Regions from separate parts of the Peribacillus sp. NPDC096622 genome, predicted to be linked through region 1. Evidence: a T-box and tRNA genes for the amino acid it is inferred to sense, from the RefSeq annotation. Region 1 holds a T-box; the other holds one or more tRNA genes.

What was found. A T-box is a leader RNA that pairs with one kind of tRNA and senses whether it is charged. The one in region 1 lies ahead of glyQ (glycine--tRNA ligase subunit alpha), so its partner is inferred to be a tRNA-Gly.
Region 2: it encodes a tRNA-Gly, which carries the amino acid that the T-box ahead of glyQ (glycine--tRNA ligase subunit alpha) is inferred to sense. The anticodon was not compared.

Annotation. Positions count from the first base shown of each region.
Region 1 is NZ_JBIWES010000001.1:160,799-177,650, reverse strand. Features, by position in the region: gene ACIQYG_RS00805 (PhoH family protein) at 1-916, shown strand, start outside; gene ACIQYG_RS00800 (HD family phosphohydrolase) at 1,106-3,271, shown strand; gene ybeY (rRNA maturation RNase YbeY) at 3,268-3,744, shown strand; gene ACIQYG_RS00790 (diacylglycerol kinase family protein) at 3,722-4,099, shown strand; gene ACIQYG_RS00785 (cytidine deaminase) at 4,139-4,537, shown strand; gene era (GTPase Era) at 4,530-5,459, shown strand; gene ACIQYG_RS00775 (YqzL family protein) at 5,560-5,703, shown strand; gene recO (DNA repair protein RecO) at 5,737-6,489, shown strand; T-box leader at 6,548-6,723, shown strand; gene glyQ (glycine--tRNA ligase subunit alpha) at 6,822-7,718, shown strand; gene glyS (glycine--tRNA ligase subunit beta) at 7,705-9,774, shown strand; gene ccpN (transcriptional regulator CcpN) at 9,937-10,575, shown strand; gene ACIQYG_RS00750 (pyruvate, water dikinase regulatory protein) at 10,592-11,413, shown strand; gene ACIQYG_RS00745 (YaiI/YqxD family protein) at 11,927-12,382, shown strand; gene dnaG (DNA primase) at 12,434-14,239, shown strand; gene rpoD (RNA polymerase sigma factor RpoD) at 14,275-15,408, shown strand; gene ACIQYG_RS00730 (hypothetical protein) at 15,601-16,131, shown strand; gene cccA (cytochrome c550) at 16,367-16,735, shown strand.
Region 2 is NZ_JBIWES010000003.1:396,331-413,182, forward strand. Features, by position in the region: gene ACIQYG_RS08335 (ATP-binding protein) at 146-1,501, shown strand; gene ACIQYG_RS08340 (response regulator) at 1,506-2,450, shown strand; gene ACIQYG_RS08345 (FecCD family ABC transporter permease) at 2,533-3,540, opposite strand; gene ACIQYG_RS08350 (FecCD family ABC transporter permease) at 3,537-4,547, opposite strand; gene ACIQYG_RS08355 (iron-hydroxamate ABC transporter substrate-binding protein) at 4,615-5,535, opposite strand; gene ACIQYG_RS08360 (ABC transporter ATP-binding protein) at 5,486-6,334, opposite strand; gene nfsA (oxygen-insensitive NADPH nitroreductase) at 6,615-7,364, opposite strand; gene trmL (tRNA (uridine(34)/cytosine(34)/5-carboxymethylaminomethyluridine(34)-2'-O)-methyltransferase TrmL) at 7,446-7,934, opposite strand; gene ACIQYG_RS08375 (amidase domain-containing protein) at 8,002-8,859, opposite strand; gene queG (tRNA epoxyqueuosine(34) reductase QueG) at 9,057-10,196, opposite strand; gene ACIQYG_RS08385 (B3/B4 domain-containing protein) at 10,302-10,970, shown strand; tRNA gene ACIQYG_RS08390 (tRNA-Gly) at 11,580-11,653, opposite strand; gene ACIQYG_RS08395 (YbjN domain-containing protein) at 11,844-12,257, opposite strand; gene ACIQYG_RS08400 (FUSC family protein) at 12,389-14,347, opposite strand; gene ACIQYG_RS08405 (NADP-dependent oxidoreductase) at 14,572-15,600, opposite strand; gene mgtE (magnesium transporter) at 15,913-16,852, opposite strand, start outside.

The sequences.
Region 1 (16,852 bases):
TGAGGCGATCGCTTTATTGGGCAATGGAGATTCAAATGTAAAAGTGCTCGAAGAGGAACTTGGCATTTCCGTCATAACCCGGGGCGAAGCGGTGAGTGTTGCCGGGGATATCGAGCGGGTAACGATGGGGGAGGAAATCCTCAAGGCATTATTGACAGTGGTCAGAAAAGGAATTGCGATTAGTTCCAGAGATGTGCTTTATGCAATTGAATTGGCAAGAAAAGGCACATTGGAGTATTTCGGTGAATTATATGATGAGGAAATCGCTAAAACGGCTAAGGGGAAATCCATTAAAGTCAAAACAATCGGGCAGAGATACTATATCCAGGCAATAAAGAAACAGGATCTTGTATTTGGAATTGGGCCTGCCGGAACCGGGAAGACCTATCTTGCTGTAGTGATGGCCATCAATGCTTTGAAAAATGGACATGTTAAACGGATCATCCTGACACGGCCTGCCGTCGAAGCAGGGGAGAGCCTTGGTTTTCTGCCTGGTGATCTGAAGGAAAAGGTAGATCCTTATCTAAGGCCGTTGTATGACGCTCTCCATGACCTCCTAGGGATGGAACAGACGCAAAGGATGATAGAGCGCGGAACGATCGAAATAGCTCCCCTGGCTTATATGAGGGGGCGTACGCTTGAAGATGCCTTTGTCATTTTGGATGAAGCCCAGAATACGACGGAAGCCCAAATGAAGATGTTCTTGACCAGGCTTGGTTTCGGATCGAAAATGGTCATTACGGGAGATCGGACCCAGATTGACCTTCCAAAAGGTATGAAGTCAGGTCTTGTCCGGGTAGAAGAGATATTGAAGAATGTTAAAGGCCTTTCCTTTGTTTATTTTGAACAAAGTGATGTAGTAAGACATCCGCTTGTCGCCAAAATCATCACTGCTTACGAGCAGGCGAAGTCATAAGAAAAAATCCGCCATTTCAATCGGCGGATTTTTCGTGATGTGTCTAAATAACAAACTTTATGGTGAAAAAGTGGATAGGAAATGACAGAACCTTTACATTTATCAATACGAAGGTGAAAATTCATATGAAAACTGTTATGATTTTACATATCTAGAATAATAAACATCATTTTTTTAGGAGGACCTTCCTTGAATCGTATCCAGAAATTTTTCACTCAAATAAAAGGGCTGTTGGTCCATCGCTTTTTTCAAGTGCTTTTGTTCATCATTCTTGGTTTGTTTGCGTATGGTTTGATGTTCTCCAATGTTAAGCCGGAAAGGGTACAGGTAGAGCTTTTTAAGCCTGCTGAACAAACAATCCGTTCAACCAAGACTGTGGAAGATACCTATAAGACGGAACAGGAAAAAGAAGAGATTTCAAAACAGGTTGCGGATGTTTATTCTTTAAAAAAAGAATATGCCAAAAATAAAGTCGATCTGATTTCATCCATTTTCGATTCAGCAATTGAGGTGAATAAAGAAACGGACACCGATGAAGATCATAAAGAGGATGAGGATAAAAAAGAGACCGTAAAGACGGATGCTCAAAAAGTTTCCATACTAAAAGAAAAATTGACCGATGAAGTGAATAAAAATATCGAGGAATCCGTTTTCCTAGCATTAGTGCAGGCGGATGAAGATGAGTTGAAAATAGCGAAGGATTCAACCATTACGGCAGTGAATAATGTGATGAGCTCCCGAATCGCTGCAAGTGACGTCGAAAATGCCAAGAAAAAGGTAGTAGAGGAATTGGGTTATATGAGCATTAGCGGCGAAATGAAAAAAGCCTCTACTTCCCTTGCGCGTACGGCAATCATCCAGAATGTATTTTTCGATAAGGACAAAACCGAGGAACAGCGAAGGAAAGCGGTTGAAAGCGTGGAGCCAATCAGGATCCTTCAAGGTCAGATCATCGTTGAAGAAAATCAATTAGTGGACAGGGATGTATATAGGCAGCTTGAACTGGCAGGCTTCTTGAATACGGAGTCTACCATATACCCGTATATCGGCCTGCTGTTATTCATATTCCTGACTTTTGCCGCTTTTTATTACTATTTCTACTATTCCATTTCCAAAAAGGATAACAAGTACAATCAGTTATTGATCTTCAGTCTTGTCTTTATCCTTTCAATGGCTACCATGAAAACGGTCAGCATTCTGGCAGACCTGAAAAACTCGAACCTGGAATACATTTTCCCGGGTGCCATGGCGGCGATGCTCATCAAGATATTATTGAATGATAAGTTAGCGGTAGCAATGATCATATTGTTAGGTTCGTATGGTACGATTATATTTAATGGTGATACCCCTGGAAATCTGGATTTCTCGATGGGGCTGTATATCATTTTCGGGGGATTGACGGCAATCATCATTCTATCCAGGCCCAATTTCAAATCAAAGGTGCTGGTAGCGGGGCTGCTATTGTCTTTAATCAATATGGCATTCGTTTTTTCGCTCATCTTTATTATGGACAGCCATTATACTAGAATGGAGTACCTATATTATGCTGCTGCTGCCATGGGTTCTGGAGTGGGTTCAGCCGTTTTGACTATGGGACTGCTACCGTTTTTCGAGGCTGGTTTCGGGATTTTATCATCGATTAAGCTTATCGAGCTCGCGAATCCCAATCATCCGCTATTGCGGAGGATCTTGATTGAGGCTCCGGGGACATATCATCATAGTGTAATGGTCGCCAATTTGGCGGAATCCGCTTGTGAAGCCATCGGCTCGAATGGATTGCTGGCAAGGGTCGGCAGTTATTACCATGATATCGGTAAAACGAAACGGCCGCACTTCTTCATCGAAAATCAGATGAGTGAAGAGAACCCGCATGATCGGCTGCAGCCGGAAACGAGCAGGGATATCATCATTGCCCATGCCGTAGATGGCGGGGATATGCTGCGCAGTCACAAATTCCCGAAAGAGATTGTGGATATTGCAGAGCAGCATCATGGAACCACATTATTGAAATTTTTCTACCATAAGGCAAAAAAACAGGATGAGTCCACACTCGAAGCGGCCTACCGATATCCAGGGCCGAGGGCGATAATGAAGGAAGTAGCCGTCATCGGCATAGCGGATAGTGTGGAAGCTGCAGTGAGATCGATGAAGCACCCAACTCCGGAGAAGATTGAAGAGCTGGTAAGTTTCATCATTCAGGACAGGATTTCTGATGGTCAATTTGATGAATGTGACATCACTATGAGAGAATTGAGTATCGTGAAGCATTCCTTATGTGAATCGCTGAATGGTATCTTCCACTCCAGGATTGAATATCCGGAGCCGGATAAATTAGGACAGAAGGTGAAAGAATGATTTTAGCTATCGATTTAATGGATGAAACGAATGAAGTAACGGAGGAAGCTCAGCAGCTTGTTGAAAGCATTCTGCAATTTGCGGCAAGAAAAGAAAACATTGAAAAAGACACCGAGCTGTCTGTCACATTTGTAGACAATGATAGGATTCAGGAAATCAATAAAGAATATCGTCATAAAGATTCAGCTACAGATGTAATTTCCTTTGCGCTTGAAGAAATGGGCGAAGACGAAGTGGAAATTGTCGGAGCGGAAATGCCCCGCATGTTAGGGGATATCATCATTTCCATTGAACGCACGAAAGAGCAGGCTGAAGAATATGGTCATTCATTTGAACGGGAACTTGGATTTTTAGCGCTGCATGGTTTTCTTCATTTATTGGGATTCGACCACATGAATGAAGAAGATGAAAAAGTGATGTTCACAAAACAAAAGGAGATCTTGGAAGAATATGGACTTTCAAGAGAAGGGTAAAAAAAGGTATCCTTTATTAAAAAGTTTCTCTTTTGCCTGTCAGGGAATTTTGGAAGCTGTTCGGACTGAACGCAATATCAAGATTCATTTCGCGTTAACGGCAATCGTCGTATTCTTTGGTTGGCACTTCTCATTGAATGGGATGGAGTGGCTTTTCATTTTGGCGGCCATAGCCGGTACGATTACGTTGGAGCTCGTTAATTCTGCGATCGAAAGGGTAGTGGACCTGGTAACGGATCAAATCCATCCGCTTGCCAAGCAGGCAAAAGATATTGCAGCCGGAGCTGTATTCATATATGCTATATTTTCTATAATAGTTGGATTGATTATCTTTTTGCCTAAGTTTGGCCTGTAGGTTGCCGAAATGGTACTCAATTTGAAAGGAAGATGTGAATTGAATACAAAAGAATTGATTGAGGAAGCTAAAAAAGCAAGGGATAAAGCATATGTGCCTTACTCCAAATTTAAAGTGGGGGCAGCCCTTTTGACCGCTGATGGAAAGGTCTATCATGGTTGTAATATAGAAAATGCTGCATACAGCATGTGTAATTGCGCCGAAAGGACAGCTTTATTCAGCGCTTATGCCCATAACGATAAAAAATTCACCAAACTTGCAGTCGTGGCAGATACCGATGGTCCCGTTTCTCCATGCGGGGCATGCAGGCAGGTTATTTCAGAACTGTGCGAAAAGGACATGCCGGTCGTTTTGACCAACTTAAATGGGGATATTAAAGAACTAACAGTACAGGAATTGCTTCCAGGAGCTTTTTCACCGGAGGATTTAAATGGATAAACTATTTGACGATAAACAAGTAAAAGATTACAAATCAGGTTTCATTTCAATTATTGGACGACCTAATGTTGGAAAGAGTACATTTCTGAATCGGGTCATCGGTCAAAAAATCGCCATTATGAGCGATAAACCGCAAACTACAAGAAATAAGGTCCAGGGTGTACTTACGCAAAACGATTCACAAATGATTTTCATCGATACACCCGGCATTCATAAACCAAAGCATAAACTTGGTGACTTCATGATGAAAGTGGCAACGAATACATTGAAGGAAGTCGATTTGATTCTCTTCATGATCAATGCGACTGAAGGATACGGACGCGGTGACGAGTTTATCATCGAAAAACTTCAATCCGTAAAAACGCCTGTTTTCTTGGTGGTAAACAAAATCGATGCGATGCATCCAGATGATTTACTTCCGATCATTGAAAAATACCAACAGCTTTACCCATTTGCGGCAGTCGTTCCGATTTCTGCGCTTGAAGGAAATAATGTGGATACACTGCTTGAACAAATCAAAGAGCATCTGCCTGAAGGTCCCCAGTTTTATCCAGCTGACCAAGTGACCGACCACCCGGAACGTTTTATCATTTCCGAATTGGTCCGCGAGAAGGTACTGCACCTGACACGGGAAGAAATTCCTCATTCAGTGGCTGTTGTCATCGATTCAATTAAAAAAATGGACAACAGCGACACCATCAATGTGATGGCGACGATCGTTGTAGAACGGGATTCACAAAAAGGCATTGTAATCGGAAAGCAAGGGAAAATGCTTAAAGAAGTCGGTAGCCGTGCCAGGGTGGATATCGAAAACCTATTGGGCTCTAAAGTTTTCTTGGAACTGTGGGTGAAGGTACAGAAGGATTGGCGCAACAAAGCAAGCCAGCTTCGCGATTATGGTTTTAATGAGAGCGAGTATTAATTAACAAAATTTACGCATCATGAAAGTTTGGAAAACGGTCAAGCTAATCATATGGTCGGATATTAATATTGCTAGTTAAAAATGAAAGGTGGGCTTTTAAATGTTGGATTTTACCTGGGAATTATTCACTGAAACAGGTAATGTGGACACCTATTTGCTGTTTAAGGAGATAGAAGTCGAGAGACAGGAAGGACACTTGGGAATGAATGATGAGCTAGCAGAAATTGATTTTCCTGTTTCATAGGTTAGCCTTGGCGAGCATGGGTGGTGTCTTGGTATGCTCCAAAAATGTGAGGGCATTGTCATAAGGCGTACTGCATATGGAGAAAATAACAAAATCATTACTATATATACCCGTGAGCTAGGAAAAATTGGCGTCATGGCTAGAGGAGCCAGTAAGCCTAATAGCAGGCTTTCTGCCGTCACACAGCTTTTTTGCTCCGGGTATTTTCTTGTAACTACATCAACCGGACTCGGCAGTCTTCAGCAAGGCGAAATGGTCGATTCACTCCGTTTCATAAGGGAGGATCTTTTTGCCACTGCTTATGCTTCATATATTGTTGAATTGCTTGATAAAAGCGTCGATGATAAGAAACCGAATCCATATTTGTATGAATTGCTTTCGCAAACCTTGCATTACATAAACGAGGAATATGACGCAGAGGTTTTGAAATTCATTTTTGAAATGAAGATGCTGCCCGTCAATGGGATTAACCCAGTGCTGAATCAGTGTGCTGTATGTGGTGAAACGGAAGGGGAATTCTCCTTCTCGCTTCGGGAAGCGGGCTTTATCTGTCACCGCTGTCTGGGGAAAGACCCTTATCATTATAAAATTTCACCTGCAGCCGTCAAATTGCTCCGAATTTTTTATTATTTCGATTTATCAAGGCTCGGAAACATTTCAGTCAAGCCAGAAACGAAAAAAGAACTGCGGAAGATAATCGATGCATATTATGAGGAATATTCCGGTCTGCATTTGAAATCAAAAAAGTTCCTGAAACAGATTGATACGATGAAAGATATGTTTTAGGATCTGACCTATTGACATTCCATGCTAGTTTGTATAAAATTCTAATCATCAAAATAAGAAGATTGCGTTGATGGAAAAGAGTATCTGTCATTCTCCATAAAAAGCGAACCCGGGACGGTGGAAGCCGGGATATGGATTTACAGGGAAGGGCGTTCCGGAGCATGTTGCTTTGAAAAGAGGCCGTTTAATAAACGGCAATTAGGGTGGAACCGCGGGTATACTCTCGTCCCTATGCATTTCGCATAGGGACGGGAGTTTTTTGTTTGCCAAAATGTAATGAGTTCCGACCTTTAATCTTAAAAAAGCCGTTTTAAATAACCTGGAGGTGTACGATGAATATTCAAAATATGATTTTAACGTTACAAAAGCATTGGTCTGAACAAGGGTGCATATTGATGAATGCTTATGATGTCGAGAAAGGGGCAGGAACGATGAGCCCATACACGTTCCTGAGAGCCATTGGACCGGAGCCATGGAGCGTCGCTTACGTAGAGCCTTCCCGCCGTCCGGCTGACGGTCGTTATGGTGAGAACCCTAATCGACTTTATCAGCATCATCAGTTCCAAGTGATCATGAAGCCGTCACCTGACAATATCCAAGAGTTATATTTGGATTCATTACGCGCTTTAGGGATAAATCCGCTTGAGCATGATATTCGCTTTGTGGAGGACAACTGGGAAAATCCATCACTAGGGTGTGCCGGTCTCGGTTGGGAAGTGTGGCTTGATGGGATGGAAATCACGCAATTTACCTATTTCCAACAAGTGGGCGGTCTTGAGTGTAAACCGGTTTCCGTGGAAATTACATACGGGATCGAACGTCTCGCCTCTTACATTCAAGATAAGGAAAACGTATTTGACCTAGAATGGACAGATGGATTCACAGTTCGGGATATATTCGGTCAGCCGGAATACGAACATTCGAAATATACGTTCGAAACCTCCGACCTTGATATGCTGTTTCAGCTTTTCACGATGTATGAAAAGGAAGCGCATCGCCAAATGGAAGAAGGACTTGTACATCCTGCATATGATTATGTTTTGAAATGTTCACATACATTTAACCTTTTGGATGCCAAAGGTGCCATCTCGGTGACGGAAAGAACGGGTTATATAGCCCGGTGCCGTAACTTAGCGCGTAAGGTTGCCAAAACCTTCTATGAAGAGCGGGAAAAATTAGGCTTCCCGATCCTGAAAGTGAAAGGGGAGAATACAAATGAGCAAGCGTGATTTGTTATTGGAGATTGGATTGGAAGAGCTGCCTGCCCGTTTTGTGACAGCATCAATGAAACAGTTGTCAGATAAAGTGCAGCAATGGCTAACGGAAAAAGCGATTGAATTCGGAACGGTTGAAGCTTTTTCCACACCAAGACGTTTGGCCGTATTGGTGAAGGACGTGGAAGAATCCCAAAAGGATATCGAAGAAGAAGCAAAAGGTCCGGCCAAGAAAATCGCTTTGGATAGCGAAGGCAACTGGTCTAAAGCTGCATTGGGATTCGTCAGGGGTCAAGGCATGACTTCAGAGGACATTTATTTTAAAGAACTCAAGGGTGTGGAATATGTCCATGTGAATAAATTCATAAAAGGACAGCAGACCGTTCAGCTTTTAACGGAGCTTGCTGAAATCATCAGTGGCATGACGTTCCCGAAAAATATGCGCTGGGCCAATCAGGAGCTCCGCTTCGTCCGTCCGATTAAATGGCTGATTGCCTTATTCGGCAATGAAATAGTGCCATTCAGCATTGCTGATGTGGAAACCGGCCGTGAAACAAAAGGTCACCGTTTCTTGGGCGACAGCGCCATCATCGAGCAGCCGGAACGGTACGAAGATGCGCTGAAAGAACAATATGTAATGGCGGATCCAGAAAAGCGCCGGCAAGTTATATTGGATCAGATTAAAGAGCTGGAACAGGAGAAAGGCTGGATCATCCCTGTCGATGAAGATCTGCTAGAAGAAGTAAATAATTTGGTAGAGTATCCAACGGTGTTATTTGGACATTTTGAAGAAGAATTCCTTGAGCTTCCTGCAGAGGTACTTATCACATCAATGAAGGAACATCAACGTTATTTCCCTGTTAAAGATCAGGACGGGAACCTGCTTGCTTACTTTGTAACCGTGCGTAACGGCGATGACCGCCATTTGGATAAGGTTTCTAAAGGTAATGAAAAAGTATTGCGTGCCCGCTTATCGGATGCAGCATTTTTCTATAAAGAAGATCAGAAAAAAGAGATTTCGGATGCTTTGAAAAAGCTTGACAGCATCGTTTATCATGAAGAAATCGGTACATTATCCGAGAAAACTGCCCGGGTAACTGAAGTGACCGGTGCCCTTGCGGATGCTTTGAATTTAAAGGCGGAAAAAGAAATGGCGCTTCGTACAGCGGCAATTGCCAAGTTCGATTTGGTAAGTAACATGGTTTATGAATTCCCTGAATTGCAAGGGTATATGGGTGAAAAATATGCTCTCTTGAAAGGGGAGGCCAAAGAAGTGGCCGCGGCTATCAATGAACATTATATGCCAAGGCATGCGGATGATAATGTACCGCCTTCAGTCATCGGAGCGGTAGTGAGTTTAGCTGAAAAAATTGATACTTTGTCTTCATTCTTCGCTATTGGCGTCATTCCGACAGGTTCCCAGGATCCTTACGCATTAAGAAGGCAGGCGAGCGGTGTCGTCCAAATTCTAGCTGAGAAGAAATGGAATATTTCATTAGAGGAGCTTATTACTTTAGGTCTTAAAGGACTGGAATCAAAAGGCATCTTAAAACGTGATCTTGAAGAAGTTAAAGCGGATATGTTCACATTCTTTAAAGCCCGTGTCAAACACCTGCTTCAAGAACAGCAAATCCGTTACGATTTGATTGACGCAGTTTTGCTCAATGAGATCGGTTATATCCACTCCATCGTGGAACGGGCACATGTATTGGATGCTAAAAAAGACGAAGCAGGCTTTAAAGAAAGCATGGAAGCTTTAAGCCGGGTCATGAACATTGCCGTAAAATGTGACAATAAGGTGACAGTCGACCCTGGTGCCTTTGAAAATGATCAAGAAAATGCGTTATACGTCAAATATCAAAAAGTGGCAAAGCGTTATAATGAATCTGAAGATGAGAATGAGCGGTTTGAACAGCTTGTTTCGCTTCAATCGGAAATAGAGCCATATTTCGAGAATACAATGGTCATGGCAGAAGATGAAGCGATCCGCAACAACCGTTTATCCTTAATGAAGGAAATCAGTGATTTGGTTGCAGGTTTTGCTGCCATGAATAAAATCATCCTTACATGATCGAAGGGATGTATGGGTATCGGAAACACTTTGAATAAGGGTTTCCGATTTCTTAAAAAGATAAATGATCAATAAATAGGCCAAAAATGCCCTAATTAAATAATTTAGTATATAATTATTAAATGAATAACTTTTGTTACTTTACTCTGCGAAAGCAGTGGGGTGGTGATTATAATCCAATTGAATAAGCGTCAGGAACAAATTTTACAAATTGTAAAAGAAAACGGACCGATTACCGGAGAACATATTGCGGATAGATTGAACCTTACCAGGGCGACACTTCGTCCAGATTTAGCGATTTTAACGATGGCAGGTTTTCTTGATGCCAGGCCCAGAGTGGGGTATTTCTATACAGGCAGGTCGGGGACACAGCTTTTGACAGATAGCCTTAACCATCTTTATGTACGGGACTACCAATCGATACCTGTCGTCGTTGACGAGGGCATTTCCGTGTACGATGCAATCGTCATGATGTTTTTAGAGGATGTCGGAACGATGTTCGTCGTCGATAAGCATGCATTGCTTGTTGGTGTCTTATCAAGGAAAGACTTATTGCGTGCGAGTATTGGGAAACAAGAGCTTAACTCCATTCCAGTCAATATCATCATGACTAGGATGCCCAATATTACAATGTGTTCAAAAGAAGACCTTTTGATTGATGTTGCCAAAAAATTGATTGATAAACAAATCGACTCATTACCGGTCGTTAAAGACACAGAAAAAGGCTATGAAGTAATTGGAAGGATTACAAAAACCAATATTACGAAAGCATTCGTAGCTTTGGCTGATGAAGGCTATTAGGGGGCTTGCAAAAGGAATGACGGAGAATATGAACGGTTCTATTATATATGTTGTATCGGATTCAGTAGGGGAAACAGCGGAATTGGTCACAAAAGCCGCTGCAAGCCAGTTCTCGGGATCTGCTTTTTCCATAAAGAGAATTCCGTATATTGAAGATGAACAAAACGTGGATGAAGTGATATCACTGGCTAAGTTGGATGGGGCAATCATTGCTTATACTCTGGTGAAGCCAGCTATTAGAGCGTATATGAAAGCACAGGTCGAGAAAGAAAACCTGTCTGCTTATGACATTTTAGGGCCGCTCATGGACATCCTTCAGGAAAGGGCGCCGAAAGGGCCGCTTAATGAACCAGGTCTGGTAAGAAAGCTGGATGATGACTATTTCAAGCGTGTGGAAGCCATTGAATTTGCTGTAAAATATGATGATGGACGTGACCCTCGGGGAATTTTACGTGCAGATATCGTCTTAGTGGGTGTTTCACGCACTTCCAAAACGCCATTATCACAATATTTAGCACACAAACGCTATAAAGTGGCGAACGTACCTTTAGTGCCTGAAGTGGAACCTCCAGAAGAGCTGTTCCTGGTACCTCCTGAAAAATGCATTGGTTTAAAGATCAGCCCGGAAAAGCTGAACCATATTCGTAAAGAACGATTAAAGTCACTTGGGCTCAATGATCATGCCATTTACGCAAATGTGGAGCGCATAAAAGAAGAATTGACATACTTTGATACAATCATATCAAGGTTGAACTGTCCAATCATTGATGTAACCAATAAAGCTGTCGAAGAAACAGCCAATTTGATAATCAATATCCTTCAAAACAAAAACCGTTGATCCTTAAAATTAACGAAAATCAAAATGTGAGCTAGACACTCTATGTGTCAGCTCACATTTTAATGCCAAGGCCGAATGAGGGAATAATAAGAATAAATTCAAAATAATTACATAAAATTCCTCTTAGTTTCCAAGTGTAAATCGATTGATTTGCATGAAAACATATTCGGAATTTAAATGTTGGCATCTTCTAGTCAAATAGACTATAATAAAAAATTGTGAGAAAAAAGTAATCTTAAGGTTTAGACTTAATTAATAAGGAATAAACTAAAGGTTAATGAGATGTCAAGGTTTATATCATAAAAATAATTCGACATGTTCCGTATAATTCAGGAGGGGCTGGTCTTTTTCAAGGCAAAAGAGGTGCTTTCACTTAAATAAGCAGGTATTCTTTGAAGAATAATGTTTGCTCTTTTAGAGGGAACGCTCTGAATCAATGCTGGAAATTCACCATATCTTCATAAAGTTTAGGGGAGAAAAAGGATTATGCAGAAAGATGTAGAATTAGAAGGTATGAATAATAAACCTACGATACACGTCGATGCCGATGCATGCCCGGTGAAAGACGAAATCCTCCATTGTGCAAGTTTGCACGATGTTGAAGTCTGTTTTGTTGCATCATATAAAAATATGATGAATAACCCTGAAGGTAAATGGGTATATGTCGATGCAGACAAAGAAGCGGCAGATCTTTATATAGTAAACTCAGTAAAAAAGGGTGATATTGTCGTTACTGCAGATATTGGTTTGGCTGGGACCCTGCTTCCTAAAAACGTTTATGTCCTCTCGCCAAGGGGAAAGGAATACACTGACGAGAATATTTTCATGCTCTTGGATATGCGTTATCAGTCGGCGAAACTCCGCAGGCAGGGTAAGCATACGAAAGGGCCGAAAGCATTCACAAAGGAAGATCGTGCATGTTTTACAAATAAACTTATGAAAACATTGTCGAACATTGCAGGGAATTAAGAAACAGTATCGAATAAGAAACTATCACCAATATTGCAAGGTGGAAAAATGATAAATGGCCGTATAGAAGATGAGAAAATTAATCAAATTCGTGAAGCTGTTGACATTGTTGATTTAATTGGGGAGTATGTCCAGTTGAAGAAGCAGGGGCGCAATTACTTTGGCCTATGTCCTTTTCATGGTGAAAACTCGCCCTCGTTTTCCGTTTCAACGGAAAAACAAATCTTTCACTGTTTTGGTTGCGGGGCAGGCGGAAATATTTTTACCTTCTTAATGGATATAGAAGGATACAGCTTCGTGGAATCTGCAAAAGTTTTAGCTGAAAAAGGAAATGTTCCTTTGGATGTTGAAATCAATAAGGATTCCAAGCGTTCCAACATGCCGGCAGGCGCTCAGCAAATGGTTGAAGCCCATGACCTTCTGAGGAAGTTTTATCATCATCTCCTCGTTAATACGAAAGAGGGGCAGGATGCTCTCGAATACTTACTTAAACGGGGGTTTACTGAAGAGACGATAGAAAAGTTCCAAATTGGCTACTCTTTGGATTCATGGGACTTCGTGTCCAAGTTTCTTTTAAAACGCGGGTTTCCAGCGGAATACATGGAGCAGGCAGGGCTTATTATTTACAGGGAAAAAGACGAGTCATATTTTGACCGTTTCAGAAATAGAGTCATGTTTCCAATTATGGATCATCAAGGAAATACGATTGCGTTTTCAGGAAGAGCGATGGGGGACGATGAGCCCAAATATTTGAATAGTCCTGAAACGCCAATCTTTAATAAAAGTAAAACTTTATATAATTTCCATCATGCAAGACCACACATACGAAAGAAAGAACAAGCAGTCATTTTTGAAGGCTTTGCCGATTGCATTTCAGCAGTTGGCGCAGGTGTGGAGAATGCGGTCGCTACAATGGGTACTGCCCTGACGGACCAGCATATCCAGCTTTTAAAAAGAAATACTGACCAGATACTTATTTGCTACGATTCGGACTCTGCGGGATTAAACGCTGCCAATCGTGCAGTTAATATGCTACAGGACCACGAGTTTTCCGTGAAAGTCGCTCTCATGCCTGATAACATGGACCCCGATGACTACATAAAGGAATTCGGTGAAAAAAGCTTTGTTTCTGAAGTAATAGGGGCCAGTTTAACCTACATGGCATTCAAAATGCATTATTTGCGTCGAGGGAAAAATGTAAATAATGAAGGAGATCGAATTCAATATATCGAAGAAGTCCTTAAAGAAATTTCGCGATTGCCCAATGCAGTGGAGAGGGATCATTATCTCCGGCAGCTATCCTCTGAATTTTCCCTTTCATTGGATGCGCTGGAACAGCAGCAGCGTCAGGTGTTCTTTACGGAACGCAAGAAGGGTACACTGCCGCAGCCAGCAGCCCAAAAGAAAATGGCCCTGCAATATGAGCATAAGTTGAAGCCTGCTCACCATAATGCTGAAATGAAGTTGATTGCCCATATGCTAAAAAGCAGGGATACGGCTTTCAAAATTCAGCAGTTGCTTGGGCAAACGGTCTTTCATGTAGATGAACATCAGGCAATCATCACCTATTTATATGCGTTCTATGAAGATGGACACGAACCGGATACAAGCTTTTTCCTTACTTATTTACCGGATCCAAACTTGAGAAGGATCGTTTCGGAAATAGAAATGATGTCAGTGAATGAGGAAGTTACCGATAAAGAACTGACCGATTGTATAAATCAAGTGTTGAAATATGAAAAGTTGTTAAAGATAAAAGAAAAACAAGTTGAAGAAAAAGATGCAGTTAGACGAAGTGATTATGTCACTGCTGCACAAATTGCCATGGAAATCATTAAATTGCGTAAAATGTTGTAGTCGTTTAGGTGTAAGTCCTGGAAGGAGGGGAACTAATGGCTGAAAAACCAGCACGTTCCAAACAAGTTGATAATGAATTTAGCCTTGAACAGGTGAAAGAAAAATTACTAGAGCTAGGTAAAAAACGAGGCTCTTTGACTTTAGAAAAAATCGCTGAAATGATTGGCGGTTTTGAGTTGGATTCCGATCAAATGGATGAGTTCTATGAGGTGTTAGCAGAAAACGGCGTCGAAATACTCACTGATGGTGAGGAAGACGAAGATGAAGATGATCCAGATGAGAAGAAACTTGCAAAAGAAGAAGAGTTTGACTTAAATGATTTAAGTGTTCCTCCTGGCGTTAAAATTAATGACCCAGTACGCATGTATTTAAAGGAAATTGGTCGGGTCGACCTTTTATCGGCAGAAGAGGAAATCTCTCTGGCGACGAGAATTGAAGATGGAGATGAAGAAGCGAAACGCCGTTTGGCAGAAGCTAACCTTCGTCTTGTTGTCAGTATCGCCAAGCGCTATGTCGGACGCGGAATGCTTTTCCTTGATTTGATTCAGGAAGGTAATATGGGACTTATCAAAGCTGTGGAAAAATTTGATTACCGCAAGGGATTCAAATTCAGTACGTATGCAACATGGTGGATTCGCCAAGCGATAACCCGTGCCATTGCCGACCAAGCAAGAACGATCCGGATACCGGTGCATATGGTGGAAACCATCAATAAATTGATTCGTGTCCAAAGACAGCTTCTTCAGGATTTAGGTCGTGAACCTTCACCGGAAGAAATTGCGGAGGATATGGACTTAACTCCTGAAAAAGTTCGTGAAATCTTGAAAATAGCTCAGGAGCCTGTTTCATTGGAAACGCCAATAGGTGAAGAAGACGATTCACATTTAGGTGATTTCATTGAAGATCAGGATGCGACTTCCCCATCGGAACATGCAGCATATGAACTATTGAAAGAACAGCTTGAAGACGTCTTGGATACTCTTACTGACCGTGAAGAGAACGTCTTGAGACTCCGCTTTGGACTTGATGATGGCCGCACCCGTACTCTTGAAGAGGTAGGTAAAGTGTTTGGGGTCACCCGCGAGCGTATCCGTCAAATCGAAGCGAAGGCACTACGTAAACTGAGACACCCAAGCCGCAGCAAACGCTTGAAAGATTTCCTTGAATAGAATATATATGCCCTTAACAGAGCCCTCTTTGAATGCCCAGCGTTCGGGAGCGGCTCTTTTTTTTCATTTCGAGTAAAAATATCCTAATAAAACAAAAGTTATCGGTTTTTCCATATAACTGAAATTATAACAGAAACAAATTTTAAAAAGCTAAGCCGTTAAAAAGAAGATCATCATGAGGATGTGAGATTCATGGATGAGATGAGAAAGAAAATCATCATTCAAGAAATAAACTCCTGGAAGGAAAGTCGTATGCTTCCGGAGCAATATTGTAATTACCTGCTTGCGTTATACTGTCAAGGCGAACTTCCGCCATCAAAATCGATTGAAACCGGGAGCAAAAAAAACAGCATCTTTTCCGGGGTGTTGATTGGAACCCTTTTTGCATTTATTGTATTTTTGAATTATTTTACTGAAATAACCATAAGAATGCAAATGCTTATGACAACAATTTCAATACTTGTCTTTGGGCTGGCTGTCCGCCGCTTGAACGGCAGGAAAATCATTTTTCAGATGGCTTTGATGGGAATGGTATTATCATTGCTTTTAGTAACTGTCAGTTTGGCGGAATTCATGGCACCCGGCAAAGAGGGTATCCTTTATATTTTCTTATTCATTAATTGCGGTCTCTGGGTTTTATTGGGCAATAAATTGAAGCTGCTCCATTTTTCCATAGCGGGATGCCTGGGAGCACTGGTCACTCTTTACTTTTTATTAATATAATTCAAGTGCATTCCAGCGGTTTTAAATAATGATTTTTGGGTATTATGAAACATATGTAAGAAAAAGTAAAATTGTTTGGAAATATACATAAGTTTTTGACAATTTTAAGAAATTATATAATATCTTCTATTTTTGGGCTTTTACTTGAAACTCTTTTCAAGTAAAATAATATATAGTTGTTTGTATATAATATTAAATATGGTAAGTTTAGGTTCTACATAGGGGAGGAAATACTATGAATCGCAATCCAGTAATGCCTTTTATTATTATCATGGTTTTTGGTATTGGACTTATGTTTTTACTTTCGTTTAAAGGTTTGGGTGATGCCAAAGATCTTGCTAAGGAAAAAGAGGGCGGCGAAAAGACAGAAGAAACAGAAAGTGCCTCAGCATCACCAGAGGACATTTATAAGCAAAACTGTATCTCTTGTCACGGTGACGCCTATCAAGGCGGTGTCGGGCCTGCTCTAAAAGGAGTTGGCGATCGTCTGTCGGTGGACGAGGTTAAAGACGTGATCACTAATGGACGAGGTGCAATGCCACCAGGATTAGTCGAAGAACAGAACGTTGACGCCATGGCCGAATATATTCATGGACTGAAATAATTCATGAAACTGACTCAAGAAATCGTTGGAAAGCGAACTTTTTGAGTCAGTTTTTCATTTATTCAGAAAAGGAATATTCCAGATGGAAGGTTTATTTCGCTCAGTGATAGAAAGAGC
Region 2 (16,852 bases), on a different contig from region 1:
AATCTAAAAAAAAATCCTCTAAAAAAACGTGATCATCTTACATGTTCCGTTACCAATTTTTGTGGATAGAAAAACTGATTGGTTTTGCCATAATTGGTTATAAGCCGTTCTATTCAGGAACAAAGTAAGCGTTGTATTGAAGCCCATGAAACTGTATACTGATTTTTTAAACAGATTGGGAGGTGACGACTTGAATCTCAGTACGTTAATGAAAAAAGAGGTCAATATCCTTGCTTTGATGTTGTTAACAGTGCCATTAGCAGGCGAATTGAGTTTTTATCCTTTAAATGAAACGTTTCGGGTAAGTTTTGGTCCGCCTGTACTTTTCTTCTTTTTACTATTACTACAGAAAACACCTGCCATTCTTTCGGGCACCCTGACAGGGGCAATGGTTGTGGCATTTCGAATTCTAAAAGATTTTTTCATGCACGATAGTTTTTCCTTGACATCCGCTTTTGAAATTCATTATCCTAGTTTTTTCTTTTATTTCACCTATTCCTTTCTTTTTCATTTAGTGAAAATCAACCGCTTTCAAAACCGTTCTTTGATTATTGGATTTATTGGTCTCATTATCGAAATATTATCCGACTCTGTAGAATTAGTCTTTCAATATATTGTATTAGAAACAACAATAACGTTAAGTTCACTAAACGAGATGATCATGATTGCATTCGCCCACAGTTTTATCGTTTTAAGCTTTTTTAATATGATGAAATTATATGAAGCACAATCAAGGGAAAGGCAAATCAGAAAACAAAATGAACATATGCTGATGCTCATTTCCAATTTATACGAGGAAACGATTCATTTAAAAAAAACATTAAAAAATGCAGAGAATATTACAAAGAAATCGTATGATTTGTATCGCGAATTAAAAGCACTAGAAAAACGGGAAAAACAGCTTCATGTTCTTACAGAGCCATATAGTCAAAAAGCATTGCGCATCGCGGGTGAAATGCATGAAGTCAAGAAAGATAATCAACGGATTTTTGCTGGTCTCTCCAAATTGATCTCTAATGAAAGTTTTAAAGATTATATGAATGCTGCTGAACTTTTTCATTTAATTATCCGAATTAATGAAAAATATGCCTTATCACTAGGAAAGGATATTCAATTTGAATACTCATTAGAGGGAAAAAACGATTCACATTATCATGTGTATACCGTGTTATCCCTTTTCAATAATTTAGTCGCTAATGCAGTGGAAGCAATTAATGAAAAGGGAATCGTGAGTTTAAGTTTGGTTGAACTCCATGACAATGTAGAATTTAAAGTGGCTGATACTGGACCTGGAATTCCTCAAAAATATCAGACTGTCATATTCAAACCTGGATTCACATCAAAATATGATCAGTTCGGGACACCTTCAACAGGGATTGGACTCTCATATGTAAAAGAGGTCGTAAAAGAACTGGGAGGCGATATCCTATTTGAAAATAGTTTTAACGGAGCCGTTTTTACAATAAAATTACCCATTGATAAGTTGATCCAGAAAGGATGATTCCATGCGTTTTTTTATAACAGATGATGATTGTGCTATACGTTCAAACTTAAGCCAAATTATAGAGAGCGAAGATTTAGGAGAAGTGGTGGAGGAAGCCGAAGATGGCAGTCTATTAGAAGGACATATTTTGAATTTAAAGCAAATTGATATATTATTCATTGATTTATTAATGCCCATCCGGGATGGCATCGAGACACTTCGTCATATAAAAAGTACATTTAAGGGAAAAATAATAATGATTTCACAGGTTGAATCAAAGGAGCTGATTGGTGAGGCATACTCGCTTGGAATCGATTATTATATTACTAAACCAATCAATCGTATTGAGATATTAACAGTTATCCGAAAAGTTATGGAACGTATCCATTTAGAAAGATCGATCACTAATATCCAAGCCTCTTTAAATAGTGTATTGAATTTCGAACAGCCAAAAATTGATAAATCAAATAATTTCAATGAGAAAAGTATAAGAGAAGTGGGCGAATTCCTACTATCGGAATTAGGGATCGTTGGAGAAAATGGTGCAAAAGATTTAATGGAAATACTTCAATATTTATTTATGTATGAACGGACTTTTACTTTTAAACAGCATTTTCCGACCCTTAAAGATATCTTTGTAGAAATCACCAAAAAAAAGCTCGGTACAGCAGCTGTACAGGTTGATATCAATCGGGAAATAAAAGCTGCCGAACAGCGAATACGCAGAACGATAAACCAGTCGCTGAATCATTTTGCTTCGCTCGGTTTAACGGATTTTTCAAATCCGAAGTTTGAAAATTACGCTTCCAAATTTTTTGATTTCACAGTCGTTCGCCAAAAGATGAAAGAACTGCAAAATGATACAGCAATAGTTCTTCCTACCCGAGTAAATACAAAAAAGTTTATTCAAGTATTTTATTTCGAAGCGAAACGATTGAATCCTGATGAAATAATTAGATATAGATAATCCATGATTGAAACAATAAACTACAGTGTCAGTCAAAAAGCATAAAATCCCCTGAAAGATTTCAGGGGATTTTAGTAAGTTCTTATTTTTTCAACAATAAATACATGAAATAAGGAGCACCGATCAATGCAACCATGATACCTGCAGGAATCCCCTCTGGTTCAATTATATTACGGCCGATCGTATCGGCAAGCAGCAATAGCCATCCACCGATTAAAATGGCAACCGGAATAAATAGTTGATTTCGAGGTCCTACCAAGGATTTTGCTATATGCGGGGACATAAGTCCAATGAAGGCAATTCCGCCTGTAACAGAAACGGCAGCGGCTGCCAGTGCTACAGCCGTGATCAGCAGGACGATCCGCTCCTTTTCAATCGATACACCGACCCCAATTGCGACCGGTTCACTTAAACCAAGCAGATTCAAACGATTTGCTTTATATAAAGTGAATGGAATGAGGATGATTAACCATGGAATGATTGCCCAAATGAAAGGCCAATCCGTGCCCCATATATTTCCCGCCAACCATTTTGCGATGAAATCGACCTTCGCTCGTTCCGCTGACGAAATAAGGACAATCATCAGGCCTGAAAGCGCCATTGAAAAACCTACGCCGATCAACACTAACCGAACGGGTTCAAGGCCACTCTTTCTCTTATATGAGAGGATATATATTAAACAGGCCGTCAGTAACGCTCCGATAAAACCGACAAGCGGAACCATATAAACAAACGAACCAGCGTCAAGAGGGAAAAACAGAAAGAAAGCGGCAATGGCAACACCTGCTCCTGAGTTGATCCCGATGATTCCGGGATCGGCTAAATCATTACGTGTGATCCCTTGTAGAATGGCTCCCGACAGTGCAAGGGCCATGCCTGCTAAAAGGGTGATGATGATTCGCGGTAAGCGGACGGAAAATAATATGAATTCCTCTTTAAACGTCCCATGCCCGAAGAGCGTTGGAAACAGTCGCCCTAAAGAAAGATTGGAATATCCCGAACACGTCCCAATAATGATCGTAATGATGATGAGTGCAGTCAATGCACCTATTATCCAACGCTGTTTTTTGACTAAAGCTGACTGGATCATGAAAATGCTTTACCTCCTTTACGCACGATTAGGAGGAAGAAAGGTAAACCTATCATCGCAACAACCGCTACCACAGGTGTTTCATATGGAGAATTGATCGTACGGCCGATCGTATCGGCTAGCAGCATGAAAGTGGCTCCCAAAATCGCAGACATTGGGAGGATGAATCGATAATCCGTACCCACGATAGCCCGAACGATATGCGGGACCATTAACCCGATGAACACCATATTTCCTACAAGTGCAACAGCAGCCCCTGCCAGGAGAATGATGACCACGAAGAGAACCGCCTTTATTTGTGTTGTCTTTTGCCCTAAGCCTACGGCCACTTCTTCACTTAAGCTAAGTATGGTGAGCTGTCTGGAAAAGATAAGGGAGATTAGGATGCCTATTAAAATGAACGGAGCGATTACGCGAAGCTGCTCCCATGAAGTTCCGATATTTCCGCCCGCTGTCCACATCGATACATCTTTTGATACCTTGAAATATATGCCGACCCCTTCCGAAACGGCAAATAGGAATGCAGAGACTGCAGCACCAGCCAATACGATCCGTAAAGGGGAAAATCCTCCCTTTTTCATCGCACCGATTCCGAAAACCATGGTTGCCCCGACAGCGGAACCTATAAAACACGCAATCATGATCCCTAAATTATTAGCATTTGGAATAAATGCCAAAGTAATGGCGAGACCTGCATTGGCTCCTGCCGTCAATCCAAGCAACCCCGGATCGGCAAGTGGATTCCTGGTCATTCCCTGCATGATGGCACCAGAAACGGCAAGCGCTGCACCAACAAAGATTACCCCCACTTCACGAGGGAAACGGATTTCACGAATGATTGAAATCTTTTCACCGGTAGCATTCGATGTCAGTGCTTGCCAGACATCTTTAGCGGTAACATCAGCCGCACCAAATGCCATTGAAATAATGAACATGCCTATAAAGGCAAAGATCGCTATGATCAGTTTACTTATAAATGGGATGAAACGTTGATTTTCATTAGTCATCTGTCTCTCTCATCTCTTTTTTTATAGAATAAAAGGAGAGGAATTGGAATCCCTCTCCCTCGCAGTATTATTTTCCAAGAAAACTTTTGGAAAAGAAGTCTAATTGGTAATCTAATGTTATTGGGTCATTGAAGTAGAATTTTTTTGCATCAGCTTCATATAGTTTATTATTTTTAACGGCAGGTATGTTTTTAAACGTGTCAGTTTGTTGGAATGAATTGTCCTGATCTTTGTTATTGCTCAAAATCACATAATCACCGGCATAGTCTTTCAGGACTTCTAATGATAAGGCAAAGTAACCATCTTTCAACGCCACTTCTTTTACCTTTTCAGGCATGCCCAATTTCATTTCTTGATAAAGGATTTCCGTTCCACGGCCCCAATTATCACCGTATACATAGAACTGTTTGTCAAACTTTTCGAAAACGGAAACAGTAGCATCTTCTCCAATTTTAGCTTTAATTTCATCACCAGTTGTTTTTGCCCGTTTTTTGAAATCATCCACCCATGCTTGAGCTTCTTTTTCTTTATTCAAAAGTTTACCGATTTCTACGTGCTGTGTTAAATAGTCCACTTTTCCGTATGTATATGTTACGGTTGGAGCAATTTCCTTTAATTTATCGACATTTTTAATCGTGGATAAACCAATGATTAAATCCGGATTCAACTCGATGATCTTTTCCAGGTTTTCGTCCGTCACTTCTTCAACATCTTTTAACTCTTTAAAATTCGGGTTCATTTTAGACCATGAATCAACCCCTACAAGGTTAACATCCAAAGCCATTACGTTACCTGCGAAAGATGATAGTACTAAAACACGCTGAGGATCTGCCGGAACTTCAACAGGACCATTTTCAGATTGATATGTGATGGTACCTGATTTTTCCTTTTTGGAATCGGAGCTTTTTTCTTTTTCGGCTGACTCGTTACCACAAGCGCTAATAATTAACACTAACAGCAGTATAAACGGGATCATTATCTTTTTCATTTGTTGTCAAATCTCCTTTTAGTAAATTGTATGTACTGCACATTGGTTTGTTCGTTCGTTGATCTCGTCCGATTACCGCATCAATATGGAATACTTCCTTAAGCACTTCATGAGTGATGACTTCTTCACAATCTCCGGCTTTGACTATTTCCCCGTCCTTTAAGGCAATGATATAGTCGGCAAAGCGAGCAGCTTGGTTCAAATCATGAAGAACCATGACAATTGTGCGTCCCTGTTCTATATTCAGCCTCTGTAATAATTCCAGGACCTCCAGTTGATGCGCCATATCCAAATAGGTGGTCGGCTCATCAAGGAAGATGATTTCCGTTTCCTGGGCAAGGGCCATCGCAATCCAAACACGCTGGCGCTGACCTCCTGATAGAGCATCCACCGGACGGAACTTGAAGTCTTTCGTGCCGGTCACTTCAAGGGCCCAATCAATCACATCATAGTCTTTTTGGGTCAGGCGCCCAAAACCTTTTTGATAGGGAAAGCGCCCATATGATACGAGCTCCCCAACCGTCAATCCGCTTGCACTCTCGGGTGTCTGCGGAAGTATGGCCATTTTTCTTGCAAGGATCTTAGTGCTTTCTTTTGAGATATTCACCCCATCTAAAACAACCGTACCTGATTGATTAGGAATGATTCTGGTGATCGCTTTCAAAAGTGTCGATTTCCCACACCCATTTGAACCGATGATCGTTGTAATTTTTTTATCTGGAATTTCCACACTGAGATCTTTTACAATTAAACGTTCACCATAACCAATATTCAAATTCTCTGTATATAGGCGAACCATTTTTTAACCTCCATTTACTGAAAAATAGGTAAGTAAAAACTCAAATGAAAATGATTATCATTATCCACTACTTAATTACTATAATTCTATCTAAATATATTGTCAATGGTAATTTCATGGGTATATAAGAAGAAAACCTGACAGGATTTTTGGGGCAAATCCGTATTACCGACTGACAAATGAACACAATAAAAGACCCCGGGGGCACTTCCGGGATCTTTACTGTTTGGCTCATACTCAGGACTTTGGCAAGAATACTCCTAATAGGCCATTTCATTAATCAATGTTTCTTTAATCCTTGCTTCTCAACATAATCTTTCATGTACAGCCTGCTTTTCTTTCCAAGCATTCCAGCCATTTGCCCGGTCCAGGTGTCTTTTCGTTTACCTTTAGTCCGAAGCTTGTAATAACTGGAAATCGTTTCATTATACCCCTCAAGTTGTCCGATGAACTCTTGCTTATCCTCCTGATATCCATTTTCATGATAGATATTGGACAGCGGCAAACGCGGCTTTTTATCCGAACGGTTTTTCGGATATCCGACCACTAGAGCGAATAATGGTATAACGCGATGCGGTATATTCAAAATCGCTGACACTTCCGGGAGATTATTGCGGATCCCGCCTATATAGCAAATGCCAAGATCCATCGATTCTGCCGCCAATGCTGCATTTTGGGCCGCAAGGGCCGCATCAATACAGGCAACCATGAATTTCTCGGTACTTTCAATCGATTCGGACAGATCCGTGTTTTCCATTTCGGAAACCATATCCTGACGATATAAATCGGCGCAAAAGACGAATAGATGTCCATTCTTCTCTACATATGACTGTGGTCCGGCAATTTCAGCAAGCTTGGCTTTCTTTTCCGGATCGGTTACCCCTATGATTGAATACGCTTGAATATAACTTGAAGTCGATGCTGCTTGGGCACATTCCACAATCGTATTGATTTGCTCCTCAGACAGTATCTTGTCCTCAAAAGAACGAATGGAACGGTGATCTAAAATCTTCTCAATAATGTTATTCAATGCTCCCACCCCTATAGAATATGTAAAGTAAAGTATCCATCATCGGGGCTGAAATGCCCCCGATGATAGAATTGATGAACCTCAACCTTTTGTTTTCAAATCCAATTCACGGTAATTTTGCTGTCTCAGTGCTTCATAAACCAAGATGGCAGCCGTGTTCGACAGATTAAGGGAACGTACTTTATCCGTCATTGGAATCCGCAGGCACCGATCCATATTTTCTTGGATCAACTCTTTCGGGAGACCCGTCGTTTCACGGCCAAAAATGAAGTATATCTCACTGTCTTGGTCACTGTAGTCGAAGCTGGAATGCGGCTGCTCCCCGAATTTCGTCAAATAATAAAATTCACCGCCGGCATTCCTTTCAAAAAATTCCTCTAACGAATCATAATAATGAATCTTTACATTCTCCCAATAATCGAGCCCGGCCCGTTTGAGCTGTTTGTCATCCGTCGAGAAACCGAGCGGGCGAATGAGATGTAAAGACGTATCCGTCCCTGCACATGTTCTTGCGATATTTCCTGTATTTGCTGGAATCTGTGGTTGATATAAAACTACATGTATTGACACTTCATTTTCACCTCTAGTTTGAACTTCACCTTAATTATAGCATTAAACAAAAAAGACTAAAAACCAATCACCCTCCATCCAAAATCACAAAGAATTTATAAACGATGTTCGGTGTATATCTGGTTGAATCCTCATATGTCCAATACCGGTGACGGCTGTTCATCGTATGTGCATTCACAAGCGGCATCCCGTCCTGATCCTTAGCCGTTACGATCAAGTTATGATCAAACCGTCCGTCCCCTTCGAAGTCTATGCAGAGGATATCACCCAAATTCAATTCCTTTGCCGACCCCACCTGCTTTGTCCTGATGGCATTCCCGGCTTTAAGCAGATGATATAAAGAATGGGCCGTCGTCCATGTGTAGCTCCAGCTTTTCCCTCTTATCCACCAGCCCTTATTTTTATTTGGCGCCCCCCACATAGGTATTCCCCCTGCATGTAAACATTGTGAAATGTAATTCGTACAATCATCAGTGAATTTATAATAAGCGGGATTGAATTCGTTCCACCAACGCTCGGCATATTGGACTGCCTTCATTCGATCATACTTATATGCGAGACGATCTGCGCCTGGATCACATTTTGGCGGTGCCTCTTCGGATTCAAAGCTGGGAATCAGCTCACGTTCATCCACTATATACCCATTTCGAAACCGTGCCTCCCTTTCTTCCATTTCTTCTTCTATATAAAATGAATCTTCCTGTTTCAATAAATATTGCAGATGCACATGATATGTCAGGACTGTATCACTGTCTTCCTTTTTCTTCGAATGTACCTTGCCTGCCGCATTCACCCGAACAATTTCGGCAGCGCGGTTCCTCATCATTTCCTTCTTCAAATGTAACTTCCTTTCACCCCGTTCCAGATCATCGGAAGTATAAAACTCCACCCTCTCTTGTAAAAGGCGTTGCAATTGTTCCCTCAAGTTCATGCCCTCCTTCTTACCATCTATGCTAATGTGTATGTACGAGGGCATGGACAAAAACACAACTTCATAAATGTCGGAGTTTCAATCCTATAACCATAATGAACCTTTTTATATAGATTTTCCTTGAAGGCACCGGAATATTTCAAGCAAAAAAGCCGCCCCGTTATATTTACAGGGCGGCTTCATTTTAGATATCATTTTGTTTCCAAGGTAAACTGCAGTCCTTTCTCAATTTCCGCCAGTACCTCTTCATCCATTTCCTTCATTCGTGCTTCCTCCAGAATGGAAACGGCCTGCTCCCGGCCAATTTTCCCAACTGCCCAGGCCGCCGTCCCCCGGATGACCGGCCGCGGATCATCCTTCATGACCCGTATCAATTGAGGCAATGCCGTTTCGTCCTTGAAGTGGGCCAATGCTAAAATGGCATTTCGTTGGATTGGTTTTTTACCGCGCCAAGAGCCGGATACATGGCCATATGTCTCTTTGAAGTCCCGATTTGAAATCGTAAGCAGGGGTTTCAACAGCGGTTTCGCCAACTCGGGGTCGGGTTCCATTTCTTCATGAAAATGAAAATCCATTCCTTTGTTTTTCGGACAAACGGTCTGACAAGTATCACACCCATACAAACGATTGCCTATTTTCGTCCTGAATTCATCCGGAAGGAAACCTTTTGTCTGCGTTAAGAACGCAATGCAACGCTTGGAATTTAGCTGCCCTCCCTGAACAAGCGCACCAGTCGGACAAACATCGACACATTTATTGCATGTTCCGCATTGATCTTCCATCGGTTGATCCGGTTCAAATGGCAGGTTGGTAATCATGTCTCCCAAGTATACATAAGAACCGAATTCAGGTGTGATGATCATACTGTTTTTTGCACTCCAGCCAATTCCTGCACGCTCAGCAACTGCCCTATCTGATAATTCGCCCGTATCAACCATGGACTTTGTCATTGCCCCTGGCACCTTATCTTTAATGAAATCCTCAAGTAACTGCAATTTATTACGAAGGACGGTATGATAATCCGTTCCCCAAGAAGCCCGGCAAAAGATCCCGCGGCGATCACTTTTTGTACTTTGCGGAGCATCCTTCAATTTCGAAGGATATGCAAGCGCAATCGAAATGATGGATTGCGGTTTATCGAATATCAATTCTGGCCTTACCCTTTTTTCTATATCGGCTTCTTCAAACCCTGACTGATAATCAAGTTCCTGTTGACGTATCAGCCGACCTTTCAGTTCAGTGAAAGCCGTGGCCGATGTAAAGCCGATTTTATCGATGCCGATTTCCTTACTATATAAAATCACTTCTTGCTTGAATGAGTTCATATCCATATTAATCACCTACGTTCATTCAGTATTCACATTGAAGCTTGAATCCATTTCAAACCATTGCTATCTATGATAAACTAATTGCAATCATTTTTGGAGGTGAAACGGTTGGAAATTACCGTATCAGCTAATCTTAGCAGTAAAATCCCTGAATTCAAAGTCGGGATCATTACATATGAAAACATCGAAGTAGGTCCCTCCCCGCAAATGGTGAAAGGAAGACTTCAATTATTTCAGGAAGCTCTTTTCTTCGACCTTGAAGAAAAGGAATTGACCGACTTTTCCGGCATTAAAGTGTGGCGGGAAATTTTCAAGGCTACAGGAACAAACCCGTCACGGTATCGTCCCTCCGTGGAAGCCCTTTACCGCCGCATAAAAAAACAGAATTACTTGACACCCATCCATTCGGCCATCGATTTGAATAATTTCTTCTCCCTGTTATATGAAGTTCCGATCGGCATTTATGATGCTGAAAAATTATCAGGAGACATCTCGATTAAGATTGGCGAGGTGTCAGATGGTTATGATGGTTTGAACGGCCGCTTGAATTCCATGGAAAATATGATTACTTCAGCCGACCATGAAGGCCCATTCGGTAGTCCTTACGTTGATTCAGAACGCACGAAAGTCACCGAAGAAACGAAAAAAGCCATCCAAATCATTTATTTACAACCCAATACTTCAACCACGGAAGCAAATCAGTTAACGAAATCCTTGATGGAAATGTTCCTTGAAATTCACGGTGGTGAAGGGACTTACTCAATTATAGAAGGATAATTAAATCGAACGGATATAAACCCTTTCCACAATCGGAAGGGGTCTTTTCATTATTGTTCCAATTAATAAAACCAGTCCGCTAGTATCAGCATCAAGGATCACCTAGTCTTAAACTTGGTTCGGGATGAGTCTAGCCTACGGTTTTTTCTTAAATTACATTCCAGTTGATTCCACAAACCCGCTCCCTTTCCGCCGACTGTCTGCCAAGCCCCCTCGCCTTAAACGCCTCCCGGGTCTTTTGCTATCCAGTTTACATGGTTACTTTCTGCCTTTCGAATAGATAATCATCGATGGCTACATAGCCGGGCATGCCTTTCGCTTCCCCATTAACAAAAAAGCACAAACTTAGTCAATCTGATTCTACTAACGTAGTTAATCACATTGACTAAGTTTGTACTGTATCGAACCCCCACACACTCCCGGATGGAGGATAATCAAAAATTAAAAACTCCATTTTTCGGGTATAACATACTGTATTACCGCTTCGATAAAATGCAGGCAATTTGGACAATAAAAAAATCCCACTGTAAACAGTAGAATTCTTGTAATAATATTTAAACGCAAAGCTTCGTTCTCCAGGTAACGAAACCCTACGTTATGAGTATGTATTGGAGCGGGTGAAGGGAATCGAACCCTCATCATCAGCTTGGAAGGCTGAGGTTTTACCACTAAACTACACCCGCATATCCTTGTAGAAGTTTGTCGAATTACCAATCAACAAAATTAATTATATAGTTTAATGTGAAAAAATGCAATAGTTCTTTTAAAAAAAATTAATAATTAGCGTATTGTAACGTTAATATATTCATTCACTCTAGTAAAAATGTTAAAAAGTCCCCTGATTCAGAGAACTTTTTCAACCTATCTGATGATTTAAGACCAAATGACTTCCATTAAACGCGGATAAACCTGCTGTGCCGTTTCAAGCAGCATGATTAACTTCCTGAACGCCAGATCAGGTTCGATATCCCCCTCAATGGAGTATGAATAACGAATGGATATGGTCCCATTTTCTTCATACAGCTTGGAATATCTAAAATTGGCATTATATTCATTCAACAGTGTATGTACTTCCTGTTTCTTTTCAGGATTCTTCAACTCGGCGACATTAAAGCAAAATAAGTCCGCCACATTTTCATCTTGATTGAAAGCAAATACTAAAAGGACCTTCCACCCGTCCTTTAACTTTTGCTCAGCTCTAAAAAAGGTGGTGCCATCTTCATTCAACTCATTCATATAGATTTTCTCACTAGTTAAAAAATCGCGAAATTTAGCAACGTTTGACATGGTTCATCACCTTTCTGTTTGTAAGTACATTTTATAATGAAAACCTGCATTTTTACAGACTTTTCTATTATCCTGCCAATTTCATCCTAATAGGGGCGACATTAAAAGGAAGGGAGTCAAAATGAACTCCCTTAATAGATTGATTGGCCAGTTGCTTCTCCGCAAAACTGAAGCGCTTCTTGCAGGTCCAAAATTTCTTGGCGGATTTTGGAGTATCCTTCAATTTCAGGCACTTCTTTATTCGTAAGTGGTCGACTTTTATCTGCCGCTATCGCCATGGTTTCGAAAACATACAGCACCTGAGCAAGCTCCCGCTGTGAAAGGACTGGCCGTTCAGATAATTTCAAACTGGCATTTAGATAATAGCCCAACTGTTCTATCGAAAATATAACGGGCCAAAGAGATTCCAATCTAGCTTTGTTTTTGAATATCTCACCAAGTGATGCATTGTAGACCATTAATAAATTCACGATATTCGTTTGCATTTTATTCCTTTCGCTGCTTTCATCAATTGCAAGGTCATTATCTTTTTCAGAGAACGCCATCAATAGTAACTGCCCCTGGCTGCGAATCGTTTTGGCTATCAAATGATTGAGAAGACTGGATGCCGAACGACTTCCAAGTATCACCGACCCAATAAGACCTATCAAGCTTCCAACGATGATATCGGTTATCCTTACAGTCGCAAAAAAACCAAAATCATAGCTTTGAGATGAATATTCCGCCATGATCAATGCTGAAGGGGTAAAAAACATTGCCGCCAATCCATAATTTCGAACGATGAAAAGCTCTGTAATGAATGTCAAAGATAAAATGATCAGAACGATGATGTACTCGTTATGAACGGCTGCTAGAATTAAACTTGCTATCAGGAGTCCGATGACCGTCCCGAAAGTCCTTTGGACCGCCCGATGGAATGTGGCAATGATGGTCGGACCCGACATAACGGCCGCACAGGATAAGGGTATCCAGTACGAACGGTTAAAATTGGCGGAATAGGCGATGATGGCCGCAATGGTAAGGATTGTTCCATATCGAACGGAAGAGAGGAAAACAATTGAATTCTTATCGAAAGCCCCAAGAAAAATGGTTTTTAAAGAAGGTTTGGAGATGGTTGCTGCTTGATCGATTTTCTGGACAGGTTCATTCATGATGGCATCTGCATTATAAAGCTTCATGAATAACCCTTCCACCTCATCCGTCATTTGGTCAGGTTGAAGGATCTTTTTTTTATTCTTTGTTTTAGATGCAATGGCACCAGCCAAGGCACGAACGGATTGACCTAATTCTGGCGGCATCACGATTTTTTTGTTCAAGGAAATTTCCATAGCATCCAGGAATATGGCATTGGCATGTTCATTCAATAGGTATAATCGCTTCAACTCATTTGGATTTCGCCTGTTTGAAAACCCGGCTAACAGTGTATCTTCAGCGTGTTTCATCGCCAATACCGTTCTCTGTCTTGCTCTTCTGAATGTCTCGGTGCCCATGGAATCAAGGAATGCCCCCAATTCCCTGTACACCTTTTCAACCGCAAGCGATTCTGGTCCATGAGGGTTGAAAAACCAGCCTAACATACAAATTATCCAAGATAGTGCCCCACCCATTAAAACAAGCCCACCACGCAATGGGGCCAGACTTTGGTCAATGGGCATGCCTGTCGCAAGCGCAAAGCTCAAAACGAAGAATACCGCCGAAGGACCGGTAATCCTTAAAGCACCAAATATAAAAAAAACACTGGCCCCGATGATTCCCATCATTATGGCTGTTCCCAATTGGTATGGAGCCAATAGCGTCCCGAAAACAACAGATAAAGCAAGACCCACCATCACAAAGAAAATCTTTTTAGCTCTTTGGTGATACGGTTGGTTAAAAACGTATAAATAAGTGAAGCCTCCTATCCCTGCAAGTAAACCGTACGCTAAATTTCCGAATAATAAGCCAATGAAAACAGGTAGTGCAGCAGCTATGCCTGCACTTAGTGCTTTTATCCAAGGAAATGGATTCTTTTTTATTTCAAAAGCCTGTTTAAATGTAGTATGTATTGTATCCAATTTCTTAGATTCGGAAGGGTCCTTATTTTCACTCATTTTCAGTTATCCTTTCATTGAAGATTCCAATAACACTTTCGTGAAGGCTATGTCAGTTGAAGTGACTTCAATAATTAATATCCTTCATATGGTTTAAGAGATACCACTAATATATATTACTTAAAAGGAAACGGCCTTTTCCCGATTGAATATCGAGAAAAGGCCGCTTTTGTTATAAGCTGCTTAAAAATCACTACAAATGACCTTCCTCAGCTCCATAAAACTTATAGTTGAGCGAATTCGGGTTCCGCAACTTTTACAAGCTGTTTACCGAGGTTCGTTCCCTTAAACAAACCTAAAAATGCATCCGGTGTGTTTTCGAACCCTTCAATAATCGTTTCTTCATACTTCAGCTTTCCTTCTTGAAGCCACTTACCTAATTCCGTAGCACCCTCCTGGAATCTAGCGGCATAATTTCCAACTGTGAAACCTTTCATTAGTGCACTGGTTTTGATCATCGCCGACTGCAGACGCGGTCCTAGATCTTTTCCTTCCGCGTTATACGAGGAAATCGCTCCGCATAATGGAATTCGGGCATTCGCATTCAAAAGTGTAAAAACAGCATCGGACACCTCGCCGCCCACATTATCGAAATAAACATCGACTCCATCAGGAACAGCATTGGCTAAATCTGTCGCAAAACTATCACTTTTATAATTTACGGCTCCATCAAACCCGAGCTCTTTCGTTAAGTACTCAAGTTTTTCATCCGAACCAGCGATGCCAACAACCTTCGCACCTTTAATCTTAGCAATTTGTCCGACTACTGAACCAACTGCTCCAGCCGCTCCTGAAACGACTACCGTTTCACCTTCTTGAGGTTTACCAATATCAAGCAAACCAAAGTAAGCAGTTAAACCGGTCATTCCAAGAATCCCTAAATGAGTTGTGACCGGAGCCACCTTGGGATCGATCACGCGGATTTCCTTTTCGGTGACAACTGTGTATTCTGCCCAGTCGATATTCCCAACAACGACATCCCCTTGTTTGAAGGAATTCGATTTGGACTCAACAACTTCAGCAACAACGCCTCCCGTGATGACCTTATTCAATTCAAATGGAGCAATATATGATTTCGTTTCTTGCATTCTGCCACGCATATATGGATCGACAGATAAATATAGTGTACGTACTAAAATCTCATTATCCTTCGGTGTGGGAACTTCACTCTCAACAAAGTTAAAATCCCCTTTCGAAGGCATACCTTTCGGACGGTTTGCCAGGGTGATTATTTGTTGTTTGGTTTGTGTCATCATTGTTCCTCCTTGGTTTTGAATACGTAATTTCGAAAAGAAGCGTATCACTGATGAAGTTCATAGGTCAAAGAATATGATTGGCTATTGCTTCCATAACAATCTTTAGCCTTTCCTGAAAACCCCAAACTTGCTATAGCCTATTATGTCCCATGTTTTTCATTTCAATATACGGTTCGCTCCCCTAAAAAAATATAACGGCCTTTCCCCGATTGGATACCAGGAAAAGGCCGAAGCTTGAAATACTCTATTTTTATTGTCTGCTTGGCAGGGCTACTGCCTCTTCTTCTAATGAACTAATTCGTGGATAGTCTACATCAATTTTGCAATGAACATCGTCGCAATTCCAAAGTAAATAAGTAACGAGAGTATATCATTCAGTGTTGTAATTAGCGGACCAGAAGCAACTGCGGGATCGATGTTGAATTTATATAATATCAAAGGAATAATGGTCCCAGCTAAAGTCCCGATAATCAGGGTCATCACCAACGAACTTCCAACCACTAATCCCAGAACAGGATTTCCCTGCCAAACATAAGCTATGATGGAAATTAATATTCCACAGGTGATGCCTATTATCAAACCAACTTTCAGTTCCCTTATAATAAGTCTGGTCACGACTCCTTTATCCGTATCACTAGTGATTAGGCCTCTTACAACAACAGCTAAAGATTGAGTACCTGTATTTCCAGTCATCCCTGCGATCATCGGCATAAAGAAGGCAAGTGCAACAACTTTGGACAATGTTTCTTCAAAACCGCTTATAATGGTTCCAGACACTAAACCGATAAATAAAAGTAAAATAAGCCAGGGCAACCGACGATATGCGGCCACGTGCGCCTTCGTGTCAAAGTCTATAGCTTTACCGGATGCCGATAATTTTTCAATATCTTCATTCGCTTCCTTAATGACAATATCAATAATATCATCGACGGTTACAATTCCTAATAACTCATTATTTTTTTCAACTACAGGAATTGCCAAAAAATCATATCGCTCAATGACACGAGCTACCTCTTCTTGGTCTTCATATGCAGATACGGAGATAACCCGGCTATACATAATATCTTGAATTTTTTCAGATTCATCATGTATTATTAAATCCCGATATGAGACAACACCTACTAATTTTTTATCATTATCTATTACATAAAGATAGTTGATCGTTTCCGAAAACTCCGCAAAGATTTTCAGTTTTTCAACTGATTCACGCACCGAATAATGTTGGGGGATCCATACGAAACGGTTTGTC